Regions from separate parts of the Gordonia sp. UCD-TK1 genome, predicted to be linked through region 1. Evidence: predicted binding sites of a transcription regulator. Region 1 holds the regulator's gene; each other region holds the start of a gene.
What was found. Region 1 encodes LexA, which represses DNA repair genes until DNA is damaged. Its sites were predicted from a motif close to CGAACANNTGTTCG; they were not measured.
Positions count from the first base shown of each region.

Region 2: ruvC (crossover junction endodeoxyribonuclease RuvC) is a predicted target of LexA. The motif match lies at 2,013-2,026, and genes of this name have one in related genera.
Region 3: A9310_RS24290 (HNH endonuclease signature motif containing protein) is a predicted target of LexA. The motif match lies at 1,326-1,339, and genes of this name have one in related genera.

Region 1 covers NZ_LZMP01000001.1:40,718-46,666, reverse strand. The annotation lists gene A9310_RS00200 (phosphoenolpyruvate--protein phosphotransferase) at 1-1,309, shown strand, start outside; gene lexA (transcriptional repressor LexA) at 1,287-1,991, opposite strand; gene A9310_RS00190 (LysM peptidoglycan-binding domain-containing protein) at 2,216-2,755, shown strand; gene nrdR (transcriptional regulator NrdR) at 2,855-3,355, shown strand; gene hrpA (ATP-dependent RNA helicase HrpA) at 3,329-5,949, opposite strand, start outside.
Region 2 covers NZ_LZMP01000046.1:23,481-29,429, reverse strand. The annotation lists gene ruvB (Holliday junction branch migration DNA helicase RuvB) at 1-825, opposite strand, end outside; gene ruvA (Holliday junction branch migration protein RuvA) at 826-1,419, opposite strand; gene ruvC (crossover junction endodeoxyribonuclease RuvC) at 1,416-1,985, opposite strand; gene A9310_RS20065 (YebC/PmpR family DNA-binding transcriptional regulator) at 2,087-2,842, opposite strand; gene pdxT (pyridoxal 5'-phosphate synthase glutaminase subunit PdxT) at 2,985-3,605, opposite strand; gene A9310_RS20055 (acyl-CoA thioesterase II) at 3,602-4,456, opposite strand; gene A9310_RS20050 (LuxR C-terminal-related transcriptional regulator) at 4,520-5,011, opposite strand; gene A9310_RS20045 (FHA domain-containing protein) at 5,182-5,949, opposite strand, start outside.
Region 3 covers NZ_LZMP01000090.1:15,095-21,043, reverse strand. The annotation lists gene A9310_RS24300 (hypothetical protein) at 1-49, shown strand, start outside; gene A9310_RS26685 (hypothetical protein) at 198-434, opposite strand; gene A9310_RS24295 (DUF433 domain-containing protein) at 469-1,137, opposite strand; gene A9310_RS24290 (HNH endonuclease signature motif containing protein) at 1,549-3,063, shown strand; gene A9310_RS24285 (sigma-70 family RNA polymerase sigma factor) at 3,094-3,942, opposite strand; gene A9310_RS24280 (DoxX family protein) at 4,099-4,461, shown strand; gene A9310_RS24275 (nuclear transport factor 2 family protein) at 4,484-5,041, opposite strand; gene A9310_RS24270 (flavin reductase family protein) at 5,038-5,949, opposite strand, start outside.

The DNA.
Region 1 (5,949 bases):
CGTGCGCGACCGGGTCCTCGCCGAACTGCTCGGCCTACCCGAACCCGGTGTGCCCACTCCGGAGGTGCCGTCGGTCCTGCTCGCCGACGACCTCGCGCCCGCCGACACCGCGGGCCTCGACCCCACGAGCACCATCGCCCTCGTCACCCGCCTCGGCGGACCGACCAGCCACACCGCGATCATCGCGCGCCAGCTGGGGATCCCGTGCGTGGTGGCGGTGGCCGACCTGGACGAGATCGAGCCCGGCACAACCGTTCTCGTCGACGGCAGCACCGGGCGGATCGAGGTGGAGCCCGATGCGGAGGCGGCCCGGGCTCGCGTCGACGAGGATCGGCGGCATGCCGCACTCGTCGCCGGCTGGACCGGTCCGGGGCAGACCGCCGACGGGGTCGCCGTGGCGGTGCTCGCCAACGTCGCCGACGGATCGTCGGCACGCGCCGCGGCCGGGTACCCCGTCGAGGGCGTCGGGCTCTTCCGCACCGAACTCGCGTTCCTCGAGCGTGCCGACGAACCGTCGGTGGACGAGCAGGCCGCGATCTACCGGGAGGTGCTCGATGCGTTCGACGGGCAGAAGGTGGTCATCCGCACCCTCGACGCCGGGTCCGACAAACCGCTCCGGTTCGTGACCCATCCCGACGAATCGAACCCAGCGCTCGGCGTGCGGGGCGATCGGATCGCGCTGGCGCACCCCGAGATCCGCGCGCATCAGCTCGACGCGATCGCGCAGGCCGCGTCGGGGTCGGCCGTCGCGCCGTGGGTCATGGCGCCGATGATCGCCTCGCCGGCGGAGGCGCGCACCTTCGCCGCCGAGGTCCGCGGCCGTGGTCTGGTCGCCGGGGTGATGATCGAGGTGCCCGCGGCGGCGATCCTGGCCGAAGCCGTCCTCGCCGAGGTGGACTTCGTGTCCATCGGCACCAACGATCTGACCCAGTACACGATGGCGGCCGACCGGATGTCGGCCGATCTCGCCGGACTGACCGACCCGTGGCAACCGGCCGTGTTGAGCCTCATCGCGGGTGTCGCGGCAGCGGGTGCACGTCAGGGAAAGCCGGTCGGGGTGTGCGGCGAGGCCGCCGCCGATCCGAACCTCGCCTGCGTGCTCGTCGGTCTCGGGGTCACCTCGCTGTCCAGCGCGCCGGCTGCTGCGGCGGCCGTGGGGGCCCGGCTCGGCGAGGTGTCCGCACCGGACTGCCGGGCCGCCGCCGAGGCTGCCCTGTCCACCTCGGATCCCGCCGCGGCGCGCGAGGCGGCCGCGGCGGTGCTCGACGGTTCGGTCGGTGGAGAGGTCAGACTCGCCGCATCACGGTGACGACCTTGCCGAGGATGACGGCATCGTTGCCCGGGATCGGATCGAACAGTTCGTTGTGCGGCATGAGCCAGACGTTCGGGCCCTGACGCTTGAAGGTCTTCACGGTGGCCTCGCCGTCGATCATGGCCGCGACGATGTCGCCGTTGTCGGCGACGTTCTGCTGCCGGACCACGACCCAGTCGCCGTCGCAGATCGCGGCGTCGATCATCGACTCGCCGACGACGCGCAACAGGAAGAGCGATCCCTCGCCGACGAGCTCACGGGGCAGTGGGAAGACGTCCTCGACGGCCTCCTCGGCCAGGATCGGACCGCCGGCCGCGATACGGCCGAGAACCGGCACGAAGGTCGGCTCGGGAAGCTGGCCGGCCGTCGGGGTGTCCGGCGACGGGGTGTCACTCGGGGCGATGTTGACCGCACGGGGACGGTTCGCGTCGCGCTTGAGCAGCCCCTTGCGTTCCAGCGTCCGCAACTGATGGGCCACCGATGACGTCGAGGCCAGGCCGACCTCGTCGCCGATCTCCCGGATGCTCGGCGGATAACCGCGCTCGCGCACCGAGCGGCGGATCACCTCCAGGACCCCGGCCTGTCGCGGGGTGAGTGAGGCCTCGGCGGCGGCGGCGTCGAACGGGGCCTCGTCGTCGGCGCCCCGCGCTCGGCCGCGCCTATCGCCGGTGTCACTCATGTTCGGTTCCTCTCGTCTTCGGAACGTGCTGGTAGATGGCTTGCGCCGGGTCCGAGCCTAGCGGAGTGCGACCGGCACCTCAAACATTTGTTCGATGTGTCGCGAGACTTTGTCGGGACGTCGTGCTACAAATTCGAACATCAGTGCATCGAACATCTGATCGATGTTCGAACACCGACCACCACACCCGCACGATCCCAGACACCCGAACACCGGAGGGCACCATGCGCACCGCCACTCTCGTCGCTCCCGTCCGCACCGACCGTCCCGACGCCGTCCGGCCGCGCACCGACCGCGCCGATCGCGTCCGGACCCGCGCCCCGCTGTCCGACGGCGGCCGACCGGTCGACAACCGGCCGGCCGGCACCCGGCCGCGGGGGGCATCGCCGGTGACCCCGCGGGTGGGCGGTACCCACTGTGGCTCTCCGGTCGGGGTCCGGGGACGTGGCCCGGTCGGGCCCGACGCGGCGGTGTTCCGTCGCCGCCGCCGCACCGCGGTCGCGCTCCTCGCCGGTGTCGGGCTGGCGTTCGTCGTGTGGGTGTTCGGTGTCGTCGGCCAGAATTACTCGGACTCGCTGACACCGTCCGCCGTGAGTTCCGAGGTCGTCCATGTGCGCTCGGGGGACTCGCTCAGCTCGATCGCCGGCCGGGTGGCACCCGAGATGCCGCGCGAGGTCGTGATCGACGAGATCGTCGCGATGAACGATCTGGGGTCGAGCGCGCTGCAGGTGGGCCAGCCCCTGCTCACCCCCCGGTACCGCTGAGGCCGGGCGGTATCCTCGATGTCACAGGGGCCGGCCGACAAGCGGCGGGGCGCACGCTTCGGGTGCGTTCCAGCGTCCCGCGACCTGCGTGAGGACACGATGCGCTGCCCCTTCTGCAAGAACGACGACACCAAGGTCATCGACTCGCGTGTCGCAGATGAAGGGCAGGCCATCCGCCGCCGTCGCTCCTGTGTGGAGTGCGGTCGCCGGTTCTCGACCGTGGAGAGCGCCGTGCTCGCGGTGGTCAAACGCAACGGCGTGACCGAGCCGTTCAGCCGGGAGAAGGTCATGCGTGGCGTGCGGCGAGCCTGTCAGGGCCGCCACGTCGCCGAGGACGCGCTCGCGCAGCTCGCCCAGCAGGTCGAGGACACGGTGCGCGCCAGTGGATCGGCCGAGATCCCCAGCAACGAGGTCGGACTCGCCATCCTGGGCCCGCTCCGCGATCTCGACGAGGTGGCGTATCTGCGCTTCGCCTCGGTGTACCGGTCGTTCGACTCGGTGGAGGACTTCCAGCGCGAGATCGACGACCTGAAGGCGGCATCGGGATCCGGGAGCGCGCTCGCCGAACCCGTGTCAGCCGAGTCGGTCCAGAGCTCGTAGGACCCGTTTCTCCGACACCGGGAACGCGGTGCCGAGACGCTGGGCGAACAGCCCCACGCGCAACTCCTCGACGAGCCACTGCGCTTCGTCGTCGACCACCGCCCGCCGGTGCTCGGGTACCTGTTCGAGGCGTTGGGCCCACCGTTCGACGACGCGATCGACGGCGGCCACCCCGGCCTGGTCGCGTGCTGCGGACGCGGGTAGTGCCTCCAGACGTGCTTGCGCGCCGTCGAGATAGCGCGGCAGATTCTCCAGGTGGCGTCGCGCGGTAGCCGCCACGAATCCGTCGAACACGAGGTGGGCGACCTGTTCGGCGACGTCGTCGGCAGCCAGCGAACCGGCGTGCCGGTCGATCGCCGCCCGCAGCGGGGACATCCGTTCGAGGGCTGCGACGGCCAGCGAGAAGTAGTCCGGTGCGGCCGCGGCGACCCGTGGCCGGATCCGTTCGAGCAGCGCCGAGAAGGATTGTGGTGAGCGAACCGCGGCGAGCTCTGCGTCGTCGATGTCGGCGACCGTGTCCCGAATGGCCCGTCGGGTGCAGTCGGCGAGCAGTGCCTCGGTGGTCGAGTACGGGCTCTGGCTCAGGGCGAGTCGTTCGACCGGACTCAGCGAGCCGGCGATCCGCTTGTGCAGCGGAGGTATCGCGAGGTCGAGGAGGGCGACGATCCCGCGTCGCAGGAGGCGGTCCCGTGTCTCCGGGCTAGCCGCATCGACGACGACAACGCCGCGCGCGTGGCCCTTCGCGTCGGAGACCACGTCGATCGTCGGGTACCGGGTCAGCCGCTGCCCCGCGACATCGACCGTCGTCTGCTCGGCGAGCGAGCCGATCCCATCGGCGGTCCAGGTCTTATACAGGTTGCGCGACACCGTCTTCGGCGCCGCGGGCGTTCCGGTCTGCTGGAGTTCGGGCAACGAGTCGGCGCGGGCGACGATCCGTCCGGAGTCGTCGGCCACCGCGAAATGCATGCGCAGGTGCGGCGGTACCCGGTCGGTGTCGAAATCGCCCGCGGTCACCCGCATCCCGGTGATCGCCGAGAGCTCGCGGGCCAGCCCGGTGGTGAGCGGCTCCTTGCGCGGGGTGAGCCGGCCGAGCGCGAGTTCGGCGAATCGCTGCGCGGGCGACATGCTCTTGCGGAGCTGTTTCGGCAGCGACTTGACCAGTGCGGTGGCCAGTTCGGCGCGCATGCCCGGGACCGACCAGTCGAAGCCGGCCGGTCGGACATGGGGGAGCAGTGCCTGCGGGATCACGACGGTGACGCCGTCGTCGGGTGCGCCCGGTTCGAACCGGTAGCGCAGTTCGAGTCGGGTGTCGCCCTGCTGCCAGGCGCCGGGATAGTCCGTGGGGGCGACGTCGGTGCCTCCCGTGACGTCCTCGGGGCGCAGATCCAGCAGATCCGGTTCGGCCCGGCGGGCCTTCTTCCACCAGGTGTCGAAGTGCCGGGCCGAGGTGACGTCGGACGGTAGCCGCTGGTCGTAGAACTCGAAGAGCTGGTCCTCGGTGATCACGAGACCCCGGGTGCGCGTGCGGTTCTCGACGTCCGAGGCGGCCTCGAGAAGCGTGCGATTGCGGTCGAAGAAGGCGTGCTGCGTCCGCCAATCGCCCTCGACGAGAGCGTGCCGGATGAACAGCTCCCGGGAGACCACCGGGTCGATGGGGCCGTAGTCGACGCGCCGGCGGGCGACGAGCGGGACCCCGTAGAGGGTCACGCGTTCGTAGGCCATCGCCGCTCCGCGTTTCGCCGACCAATGCGGCTCGCTGTGGGTGCGCTTCACGAGATCCCCGGCGAGTTTCTCGGCCCACAGCGGATCGATCCCGGCGACGGTGTGGGCGAACAGGCGCGACGTCTCGAGGACCTCGGCCGCCATGATGAAGGCGGGCGGCTTCTTGGCGAGCGGAGAAGCGGGGAAGATCATCAGCGTGGTGTTGCGCGCACCGGTGAACTCGCGGCCCTCGGTGTTGCGGGCGGCGATGTTGCTGAGCAACCCGGACAGGATGGATCGGTGGACGGCGTCGGCGTCGAGTTCGGTGGGCGCGACCGACCAGTCGAGGTTCTTGACGATCTCGGTCAGCTGCCGGTGGAGGTCCTGCCACTCCCGGATGCGCAGGAAGTGGAGGTACTCGCGCTCACACATGCGCCGAAAGCGGCTGCCGGACAACTCCTTGCGCTGTTCGCCGAGGTACCGCCACAGCTCCACGTAGGACAGGAAGTCCGACTGCGGGACGACGAAGCGCCGGTGCTGGGCGTCGGCGGCCTCCCGGTGCTCGGCCGGCCGTTCCCGTGGATCGGGGAGCGACATCGCGGCGGCGATCACGAGAAGGTGGTCGAGACAACCCAGTTCGTGTCCGGCGATGAGCATCCGGGCGACCCGGGGATCGACCGGGATCCGCGACATCGACCGGCCGATCGGGGTCAGTCGCGGGGGCCCGCCCTCGCGCGGGACGGTGATGGCGCCGAGTTCGGTGAGAACACCCATACCGTCGCGGATCGCGCGGTCGTCGGGCGGCTGGACGAACGGGAACTCGGCGATCTCACCCAGTTTCAGCGAGGTCATCTGGAGGATGACCGCCGCGAGGTTGGTGCGCAGGATCTCCG
Region 2 (5,949 bases), on a different contig from region 1:
GTCGAGGACGGCTCGGTCCAGACGGTCGAAGCCGAGTTCGTCGACGTCGTAGACCGCGAGCGCCGCGCGGGCGACGTCCACGGTGATCGACCCGTCTCCCCTTACCTCGGCGTAGTCGCGGACCCGGCGGAGCAGCCGGTTCGCGATGCGGGGCGTGCCCCGCGACCGGCGCGCGATCTCGCCCGAGGCGTCGCCGCGGAGTTCCATGCCCAGAATCCCGGCCGAGCGGTGCAGCACCCGGACGAGTTCGTCGGGCTCGTAGAACTCCATGTGCGCGGTGAACCCGAACCGGTCGCGCAGCGGGCCGGTCAGCGACCCCGACCGTGTTGTCGCCCCGACCAGCGTGAACGGCGCGACGTCGAGCGGAATCGAAGTCGCTCCCGGGCCCTTGCCGACCACGACGTCGACGCGGAAGTCCTCCATCGCGAGGTACAGCATCTCCTCGGCCGGGCGCGCGATGCGATGGATCTCGTCGATGAACAGCACGTCGCCCTCGACGAGGTTCGACAGCATGGCCGCGAGGTCGCCGGCGCGCTCGAGTGCCGGACCAGAGGTCACCCGGATGGCGGCGCCCATCTCCGAGGCGATGATCATGGCCAGCGACGTCTTGCCGAGCCCGGGCGGTCCCGACAGCAGGATGTGGTCGGGGGTGCCACCGCGGCCCTTGGCCCCGTGCAGGACCAGTTCGAGCTGTTCGCAGACCCGCGGCTGGCCGATGAAATCAGCGAGTGACCGGGGACGGAGACCGGCGTCGAGGTCGCCGTCGGAGCGCACCGGCATCGCGCTCACGTCCCGGTCGTCGACGTCGTCCGGATCGCCGCCCATCTACGACGCCTTGCCGAGCAGTGACAGCGAGTGACGCAGCGCGGTGGACGCATCGGCGTCGGGATTCTCGGCCAGTACCGCCGTGACCGCCTTCTCCGCCGGACCGGCGGTGAACCCGAGCCCGACGAGCGCCTCGGCGACCTGCTCGCGAATACCGCCGACGACGGTCACACCGGTCGACGCCTCGCCCGTGGGCCGGTCCACCTTGTCCCGCAGTTCGACGCACAGCCGTTCGGCCACGCGTTTGCCGATGCCGGGTACCGAGGTCAGTGACTTGGTGTCCGATTCGGCGAGCGCGCGTCGCAACGCATCCGGCTCGAGGACTGCGAGGGTCGCCATCGCGAGTCGCGGGCCGACGCCGGTGACCGTCTGCAGCAGCGCGAACAGCGCACGGGCGTCGGGTTCGGTGAAGCCGTAGAGCGTCATGGAGTCCTCGCGGACGATCATCGAGGTCAGCAGCGTCGCCTCGTCGCCGCGGCGCAGCCGGGACAGCGTCGCGGGCGTCGCCAGCACGCGGTATCCCACTCCCCCGCAGTCGATCACGGCGTGGTCGAGCGCGATCTCGAGCACCGGTCCGCGGACTGACGCGATCATGCGCGACTCCCTTCTCGTGCCTGGGCCACCCGCGCGCGGTGCCGCGCCGCGGCCGCGTCGGCCTGCTTCTGTGCGGCTGCCATCCGCTCCATCATGGGTCCGCGCCAGCAGTGACAGATCGCCAGCGCGAGCGCATCTGCGGCGTCGGCGGGACGCGGCTTTGTCTGCATGCCGAGAATCCGGGTGACCATCGCGGTGACCTGGGATTTGTCGGCTCGTCCGCTGCCGGTCACCGCCGCCTTCACCTCCGACGGGGTGTGGAAGCGCACCGGGACGTCGCGCTGGGACGCCGCGAGCGCGATGACGCCGCCGGCCTGCGCGGTCCCCATCGCCGTGGACACCTGGTTCTGCGCGAAGACCCGTTCGATGGCCACCACGTCGGGCTGGTGCACATCGAGCCAGTGACACGCCGAGGTGTAGATCGCGAGCAGTCGCTCGGCGAGTTCCATGTCGCTCGGGGTGCGCACGACGTCCACGTCGAGGGCGGTCACCGTCCGCCCCCGACCCGACTCGACCAGCGCGATACCGCACCGGGTCAGACCCGGATCGACGCCCATGACGCGCACTCGTACCCTCCCAGGCATGGTGATCTGCGAACAGTTGTTCGAGATCTTATCGGGGAGGACGGACAAGTCCGGTGATCAACACACCGGAGAGGAGGCGGCTGTCAGTCGTTCTCGAGTTCGGCGAGGACCTCGTCGCTGATGTCGACGTTGCTGTAGACGTTCTGGACGTCGTCGGAGTCCTCGAGGGCGTCGATCAGCTTGAACACCTTGCGTGCGCCGTCGGCGTCCACCGCGACCTCGACCGACGCGCGGAAGCTGGCCTCGGCGGAGTCGTAGTCGATCCCGGCCTCCTGCAGCGCGCTGCGGACGGCGATGAGATCGCTTGGCTCGCTGACGATCTCGAAGGACTCGCCGAGATCGGTGACCTCTTCGGCGCCCGCGTCGAGCACGGCCATCAGGACGTCGTCCTCGGTCTGGCCGTTCTTCTCCAGCGTCACCACGCCCTTGCGGGTGAACAGGTAGGAGACCGAACCCGGGTCGGCCATGTTGCCGCCGTTGCGCGTCATCGCGGTCCGGACCTCGCCGGCCGCACGGTTGCGGTTGTCGGTGAGGCATTCGATGAGCACGGCGACGCCGTTGGGCCCGTAGCCCTCGTACATGATGGTCTGCCAGTCCGCGCCGCCGGCCTCTTCACCACCGCCGCGCTTGCGTGCGCGCTCGATGTTGTCGTTGGGAACCGAGGACTTCTTCGCCTTCTGGATCGCGTCGAACAGCGTGGGGTTACCCGCCGGGTCACCGCCGCCGGTCCGCGCCGCCACCTCGATGTTCTTGATGAGCTTGGCGAACATCTTGCCGCGCTTGGCGTCGATGGCCGCCTTCTTGTGCTTGGTGGTGGCCCATTTGGAGTGGCCGCTCATGTCCGTCGATTCCTTTCCCGGCGCCGGCACGTGCGGCGGGCCGTGGCCCGCATCCGGCGCACTCCTACGTCTACTCGGTCGCCCTGTTGGTTGTCTCCGGCGCGGTGCCGGGCTCGTGGTCTACCGCTGGTTCGGCACGATCTTACCGACGCACCATCTCCACGAAGTATTCATGTACGCGCCGGTCGCCGGTCACCTCCGGGTGGAACGACGTCGCGAGCACGTTCCCCTGGCGGACCGCGACGATCCGCCCGGCCGCCGGGCCGTCGGGAACACGCGCCAGGACCTCGACCTCCGGGGCGACGGACTCGACCCACGGCGCCCGGATGAACACCGCACGCATCGGCGCGGCACCCTCGGTGTCGGTGATCCCGGTGAACTCCAGGTCGGTTTCGAAACTCTCCACCTGTCGCCCGAATGCATTGCGCCGCACCGTGACATCGAGGGCGTCCAGATGCCGTGCGTCGGGCCGGGTGTCGAGGATCGTGGAGGCCAGCATGATCATGCCCGCGCACGACCCGTACGCCGGGAGGCCGTCGGACAGCTTGTCGACCAGCGGGTCGAACAGGTCGAAGATGCCGAGCAGTTTGGTCATCGTCGTCGATTCACCGCCGGGGATGACGATTCCGTCGATCTCGTCGAGTTCGGCCGGGCGTCGCACCGCCACGGCGTCGGCGCCGGCCGCCTCGAGCGCGAAGACGTGCTCGCGCACATCGCCCTGCAGTGCCAGAACCCCGATCCGCGGCCGGTTGCCTTCGCTCACCGATCGGTCCGGGCGTGCTGGTCGTCGGGCATCACACGACCGGTGCGCGCCAGCCCCTCCTGGGTGACCGCCGCCACCAGGCGGCCCTGTCGATCGAAGATCCGTCCCTGGGTCAGCGCGCGACCACCGCCCGCCGACGGCGACGTCTGGTCGTAGAGGAGCCAGTCGTCGGCCCGGAAGGGGCGCATGAACCACATCGCGTGGTCGAGGGAGGCGACCTGCGGGTTGGACTCCGGATGGGGCACGCGCGAGGAGCCGAGCAAGGTCATGTCGCTCATGTAGGCGAGGGTGCCGACATGGAAGACGGTGTCGTCGGGCAGCCGATGGCGGTAGCGGAACCAGACTCGTTGTTGCGCAGCGAAATACGACGAGGTGACCATCATCTCCGGGGGCACGATGCGCAGATCGAAGTTGCGCCACTCCTTGAACACCGCGCGCTCTTCCTCGGCCAGCTCGTCGAGGCGGTCGGTGAGCTCGTCCGGTTGCGGCGCCGGCGGCATCCGGTCCTGGTGCTCGTAGCCCTGGTCGGTCCGTACATGGAACGACGCAGACATGGTGAAGATCGCCTCGCCGTTCTGGATGCCGGTCACCCGCCGGGTGACGAACGACCGTCCGTCGCGGATGCGGTCGACGAGGAACACCGCCGGACGATCCGGGTCACCGGGACGCAGGAAATAACCGTGGAGGGAATGAACGTCGAACTCGTCGGACACCGTGCGGGTCGCCGACATCAGGGCCTGGCCGGCGACCTGGCCGCCGAAGGTGCGCTGAAGGTGACTCGGGAACGCACCGCCGCGGTAGATGTCGGTCTCGATCTGTTCGACCTGGAGTATGTCCTCGATGGCTGCCACGCAGACCAGTATCGCGCACGGCGCCGGTGGGCACTCCCCTGCCCGCCGAAGCGCGGCCGGCGATCAGAGTTCGTCGAGGGTCATGATCCCGTCCTGGATGGCCCTGGCGACCAGCGATGCCTTCGTCGGGGCCGGACGGCCGATCTCGGCGTACTTGGCCCGGATCCGGGTGAGGTGGGTGTTCACCGTACCGAGCGAGATGTAGAGCTGCTGGGCCACAGCGGGTTTGGAGTCGACGAGCATCCAGGTGCGCAGGACCTCGACCTCGCGCGAGGTGAGATTCGGCTTGGCGCGGTCGGCCGTGGCCTCCGCGACCTCGGGGAACTCGGCGAGCGCGGGAACGGCGACCGCACGGTGCAGGTGGGGGTGTCCCGGACGATGGCCCAGGCCGAGCGGCTGACCCGCGCGCGGTGTCTGGATCTGGTGGCCGGGCAACGGCATCCGGCGAGCCGCCAGACGCGCCAGGGCTTCCTTCCGGCGGGCGATGGCCTCCGCGTCACGACGAGCGCTGACCGAGCGCAGGTGCTGGGGGGCCTGATGGGCGATCGCAGTCATGTGTGCTTCCTCTTCACTCATTCAACCGGTGGTCTTCCGGGTTCTCCCGGCGATGAGATGAAGATTATGGGCTGCGGCCCGGGTGGTCGATGGGGAGAACTCCCCTACCCGTGGGGAGAACTACCCACGGTGAAACCGCAGGTCAGCGACGTGCATACGCGGCGGCTGACTCAGTCGGCCGCGTTTCGGGCCGCCTCGGCGTCGATGAGGGGGAGATCTTCTCGCGTGACGATGCGTGACGACACCGCGTACTCCACCAGTTTGGTCCGGCGGTTGCTCGCGAGTTTCCCGCCCCCGCCGCGCATTCCGCTCACCCCGAGTTGATCGAGTTTGTCGCAGACGTTGTCGAGCTTGCGATTGAACTTGGTCAGCGGCCAGCCCAGCCGGCGCGCCGCCTGCGCCGACGACGGGATGGCACTCGACCCGGTCCCCTCACGCCGCAGGATCTCCTCGGCCAGCACGATGATCAGCAGCTTCTGACTCTCCGTGAGCGTGGGCACGCCTTGCGTCGTGTGCCCGCCGCTGTATTCCGGACGCGTCACCGATTTCACCTGCGGCGCGCGGGCGAACAGGCTCAGCTCGTAGGTCGTCGGGCCGGCGGTGAACACGATGGTCGTCTCACCGAAGACGAGCGGCATGCGCGCACCGGGGCCCAGGGTCGCCGAGAACCCGACGTCGCCCGCCGAGACGCTCGCCGACAGGTGCGTGCCGAGATTGGTGAGCCACCAGAGCCCGTTCTCGTTGTGTATCACCAGGAATCGGCGATGAAGGTACGGGTTGTCGTCGATGGACAGATCCGCTTCGCGGCCGATGAAGAACCGTCGGTCGGCGTCGAGCGCGATGCGCTCGCCGCAGTATTCGACGTAGGTCGCCCCGGCGTCCAGCGCGGCGTCGCCGGACTCTGCGGGGGATGTCTCGGCCCGGTCCTGACCCGTGGT
Region 3 (5,949 bases), on a different contig from region 1:
GCAAGACCCACGACTGATCCGCATCGGCCTTCCACACGGACACCGCTGACAGCGAGTTCGCACGACCCAGGCACAACTCGCTACATCAGCTGCTCGAGACGCGGGCGCGGGCCTCCGAAGACGCGCCACACGGACGGGGTGCCGCTCATGCAGTGCGTACACATGTCGCGCAGGTTCGCGTGGAGGGCATCAATCAGCTACTGCCTGGTTGCCTGACCGTGAAACAGGAACAGGTGGATGCGAGCGCGCTTGTAGGCCTGCAATTCCGAAGGCGTGACGAGAATTGTGGTGTCCCGACCTATTGCCGCCCACCCGTTCCGGCCGACATCACGGAGCCAGCGTTCATCCGGCGTCCCCTCGGCTGCCGCGCGAGTTCCGTACACCGCAGCCGGAGTATGGACGATATAGCCGAGCTCTTCGATCGATCGCCGCAAGGTCCTGCCGGCGATGTTCTCGTTCAGATAGAACTCAGGCGGTGCGGCCCAGGAGGACGCGGGCGGCGGTTCGAACCTGGGATCTCGAGATGTCGAACTCCTCGGCAACGACCTCGCCGTCCTCTCCGGCTTTCAGCATTGCAGCGACGTCCGCTAGGCGAGGTCCTGATGCTCCGAACCGCGGCTGCCCGAACGCAACGTCTGGGTCGACGATGACCTTCTCCGGCTCCCATTCGCGTAGTTGTAGGCGGTTCGGATGCTCACCGTCCCAACTGACATATGAGATGTAGTCCTGGACGATCTCGCGGATGACATTCTGCCCGGATCGCGCTTCGATGAGCCCGGCACCGGCTCGGGTCTTGGCGAAGTCCCACAGGACATCAACACCGTCTGTGGCCAGGTTCGGCGCTGTCAGCACGTAGTCACGGCCGAAGTCCCGTTGCAGCTGCTCGAGCGCGGGACGGATCTTGCGAACGTGAACGCCTGCGCTGCGAAGGGCGTCGAGTACGTATGCCTCGGTCAGGGCGATGAAGGACACGTTCGCTTTTCGCTGTGGCGCGTCCACCACATGTAGAAGCGGTTCCCCACGGTCGTAGCCTTTCGCCCACCGGTGAAACGTCTGCTGGCTGATGGCCAGATAGCGAGCCGCGTCGCTCATAGTGAGAATGCCTGCATCAAAGCGAGGATCGCCGATGGTGGTCACGCTGCGTTCTACCTCCCGCCTGACCCTGGACTACGAGTTGTCGATTGTAGCCACACCATGATGGCACCGTGAGCAGCTCCGTGGAGTCTGCACACCAACGTTACGCATTGTGAGGACCCTCTGACCTGTCGGTGCGTCGTGATTTCATTCGACGAGAGTCTGAGAGAGTTAAAAATCAACACTTGACTCGAACTCCTGTTCGAGTACGATGTTGGTATGTCATCGGGGGCGGGGGCCGGATCCACCACATCGGTGGACCCATCACAGGAGTCGGTCGAGCCACGCTTTCGTCCCGACCATGAACTCTCCGCTTCTGAACTCATCGAGGTCTTGAATCACTGCGCCGGCCTGGCGGCGGCGTCCGCGCATCGAATGATGGTCGTTGCCAGCCTCATTCACGATGAACGCGAGATGGACTACGCCCAGCGGCGCGCCGAGACGCACAGCGGCGAACTCGACTCCATCGAAGCCTTCGAGCACCTGTCCGCGCGAGTGGCCGCGGGCGAGAACCCCTACGAGCAGTTCGGGCCCAACGGTCTCGAACAGGCCATCGCCGAAGTCGGTGCCACCCTCACCGTGACACCGGCCGAGGCGAAAAACCTCATCGAAGCCGGCGACGCACTGCGCTACCGACTCTCCTTCACCGGACACGCACTCGCGTGTGGTCGAATCGACCAGCGGCGCTTCCTCATCGCTCTCAAGCGCACCGATCTCATCACCGACGACGAAGAGATGCAGACCGTCGACGCCCATCTCGCCGAGGCGATCTTCGCCCGCGCACCGATGTCCACGGCCCGGTTCACCGCCATGGTCGATTCCATCGTCGCCAAGTGGGCACCCGACGCGATCCGCCGACGCAAGGAGCGAGTGAAATCCGACCGCAAGGTGACCGTCACCCCCGACCGCTTCACACCCGGGCAGTCCCGGATCTCCGGCACGCTGCCCCATGCTGATGCCGCCGAGTTCGACGCCCGCCTGACGGCGATGGCCACCGCGGTCCACGCCGGCGACCCTCGAAAGTTGGCCAACCGCCGGGTCGATGCTCTGAAAGCGCTCGCGCGGGGCGAAGCTTCTATCGCGTGCGAATGCGACGACTGCCGACCTGCCGCAATGGACATTGAAGCCGACACCACCGGGGACGTCGACGCAGCGACAGTGGACACCGCCGACCACACGACTGAGGCACCCGCGCGCCACTCCGGGAACGATGACACCGACACCCCGGACAGCGACACGGTTGTCGCCGACCCTCCGGGTCCGGACGCGTCGCCGTCGTCATCGCTGGCGCCGCGCGCGACCTTTCACATCGTGGTGAACCTGTCGACCCTGTTCGGTCTCGACAACGACCCCGCTTTCCTCGACCGCCACGGCATCATCGACGCCGACACCGCCCGAACACTCCTCGCCGAAGCCCGCCGCACCTACATCCATCCCGCACCCGACGCACCCGACGGTTCACCGGCTCCCGACGCGGACAGTTCGACAACGCGATACACCCCCTCGAAGAAGCTCCAGGCGCTGGTGCGCGCCGGCGAACTGTGCTGCACCTTCCCCGGCTGCAACGCCCCGGTCTGGCAGATCGATCTCGACCACACCGAACCCTTCGATCACACCGACCCGCGTCGCGGTGGCCCGACCGATGCGCGCAACCTCAAACCGCTGTGCCGGTTCCATCACCGCATCAAGACCTTCACCAGCTGGCAGGACCACCAAGACGAGTCCCGCACCGCCTGGTTCACCACCCCCACCGGGCACATGTTCGTCGGCAACGCCTTCAGCGGACGCGACCTGTTCAACAAGCTCTTCCCCAGACGGTCACCCGATCACCCCGCCCGCGACCGACTCACCAAGCAGCGCGACAACGACTTCCGACGCCACCAACGCGCCGAGAAGCGCTGGAACGACGCCAACCCGCCGCCCTTCTGAACACCGCAGAGGCCACATCGCCGGTCAGGACTACCTGGACACGGCGGGTGACGTCATGCGACGAATGTCGATCCGCACGACTCGCCCACCCTTCACGGCGATGTCGATGACGGCGAGCGGGTGACCGCCCGGTGCGATCACATGAACCATCCGACCTCCCAGCCACATCGGTGTACTCGCCCGGATGCGATCGACGAACAACCGGGTCTCCTCCGCGACCGCCCGGGCGCCCCGGACCACGGTCGGTGTGTCCGGCGGTACCAGTGACCGGTCGGCGACACGGATGCAATTCTCGGCCAACAGCGCGACCATCGCATCAAGACTGCCGCCGCGCGCCGCGGCCAGAAAGGCGTCGACGACCAGGGACGCATCACCCGACGGCAGTTCAGGGTCCAGCTCGGAGTTCAACCGCGAAGACGCGATCCGGCCGCGTGCCCGGCTCGCATGCTTCTTCGCACCGTCCACGCTGGTGCCGAGAACCGTTGCGACCTCGCCGAACGGCACCGCAAAGAGGTCATGCAGCACATAGGCCACGCGTTGCGACGGCGTCAACCGATCGAGGACCACCATCAGCGCGCGCGACACGTTCTCGCGCTGCAGGTAGAGCTCGTCGGCCGCGACAGCCTCCGCCGGGAGAGCGTCGGCGAACAGCGGATCTTCCCGACGTCTGCCGCGGGCGCGCAACTGATCGAGACACACCCGGGTGAGTGTTGTCGTCAACCATGCGGCAGGGTTGCGGATCTCGGTGCCGTCGACACGCACCGAGTTGAGCCACGTGCTCTGCACGGCGTCCTCGGCGTCGTGAATAGAGCCGAGCATCCGGAACGCCATGGCCGTCAGCTGCGGTCGTAGATCTTCGAATTCTGATGTCGGTACCACCGGATGTCACCTTCTCGTGGAGCGGGACGTCGGAACGGGTGAGAGCACCACACTCACATCCGACCATCCGACAACCCACCTCAGAGGAGGACACATGTCGACCGTACCGACCCGGCCACCGCGCGGCGGAACCCGACCGGCGAAGGGCCCCCGGCGATGACCACCGCCCTGTTCGTCGCCACGATCATCTGCATCGTGGCCAATGCCGGTATCGCCATCGCCGACTTCGCCCGAGCCGAGTTCGTGCTGGCAAATTCGGCCGAGGTCCACGTCCCACCTCGGTTCCTGCCCCACCTCGCGACACTCAAGGCCGCCGGAGCAGCAGGGCTTGTCCTCGGGTTGACGATCGAACCCTGGATCGGCGTCGCCGCCGGAACCGGGCTCACTCTGTTCTTCGTCGGCGCGGTCATCGCCCATGTGCGGGCCCGCGTCTGCTACAACATCGCGTTCCCGGGCGCCTTCCTGCTCCTCGGCGTGGCGGCTACGGTCTACATGATCCGACTGACCACAGGCGCGTGACCCGTCACCGGCGTCGAACGCCTCAGCCCATCAACACCGACCCCGACGGGTAGCTTTCGGCGAATCCGTCGGGAAGCGGCGCGATGAAGACGTTCTCGGTGCGGGTACGGGTGATCCGCCACCGGCCGTCGTCCTTGCGAAAGGCGTTGTTCAGCCGACTCGACCGCAACAGCGCTGTCCCGTCGCCGAAGAGCCACGGTTGCATGTGAATCCACTGTCCCTCGGCGTCATCGCCGTCGACGTGGATCTGCTCCGACGTCAGGTAGTGCGCGTTGAGCACCAGTGCCGGGTGTCGCTTCGCACTCCAGAAGCGCTGGAAGTGTTCGCGGATGGCCTGTTTGCCCTCCGCACGCCCGAACTGTCCGTCGTAGTACTCGCCGACGCCCTCCCACACCGCGTCGTCGGTGTAGAGGTCCAGGATGCGCTCGATGCGCTCGGCGTCGTCGGCGAGACCGGGTTCGGGACACGGGGTGTCACAGAGGAACATGTATCGAGCCTGGATTCGCCGGATCTCGGCTTCGGCCTCCAGGGTCTCGACCCGCGCGACGAGCGCCGAGATCCTGGCATCGTCGTCGCTCATCGGCCAAGCACCTCGACCACCGCACGCGCCTCCGAGATCCAGGCCTCGACCTCAGAGCCGTTCACGCCCAGCGGCAACTGCGACAACCGGAGCGTCATCGAGTATCCGCCGCGTGCCTCCCGGATCGGCAGGACGACGGAACCGACGTCATAGGTCTGATCGGGTCGCACCTCGCGAAGGCGATAGTCCACGGCCGACTTCCCGATGGACTCGCAGATCTCGCGCTCCTGCGAAGGCGTCAACCGGCCCCGCTCATAGGATTTCGTCGCCTCCCGCATCTCCTCGTACGCCGTCGACGAGGCATCGGGCAGGAAGGACACCAGGTAACCGTGCCGCCGCACGAAGTCGAGACGGTCGCGATGTACCTGTCGCACATCATCATCGGCATGCCGGAGCTTCGCCAGCCACCGCTCCCGGGTCTCGTCGTCCTGGTCGAACACGTACGTGTCCCCGATGGGCGGCACCATCGGGATGCGGTACGCGAGGCCTTCCTCACGGTCGACGCCCGGCGCGGTGGCCGACAACACGACGGCCATCTCGTCGCGGCTGACCGAGGTGAGGACCGACACCTCGCAGCCGACGGACGTCGCCAATGCCTCCACCTGCGGACGCGCCGCGTGTGCGGCATGGATCGTCGGCAGGATCTCGTGGTCCATTCGGGCCATCAGGGACGTCGACACGAAACTGCCGTAGCCACCCTGGAAGAAGATCAGCGGCGACACCGGGTTGGTCACGGCCAGATCCCGCACCTCACAGAGCGTTATCCAGTGATCACCCGCTTCGACGACGTTGCTGATGCGGGTGTCGATCCAGGCCACCGAATCCGCGAGAACCGGATCGCCCGACGGCGAGGGAAACCAGTCGATACCCGCGAGCTTGTCCTCCCAGCGCTGCGCGATGGTGAGGAC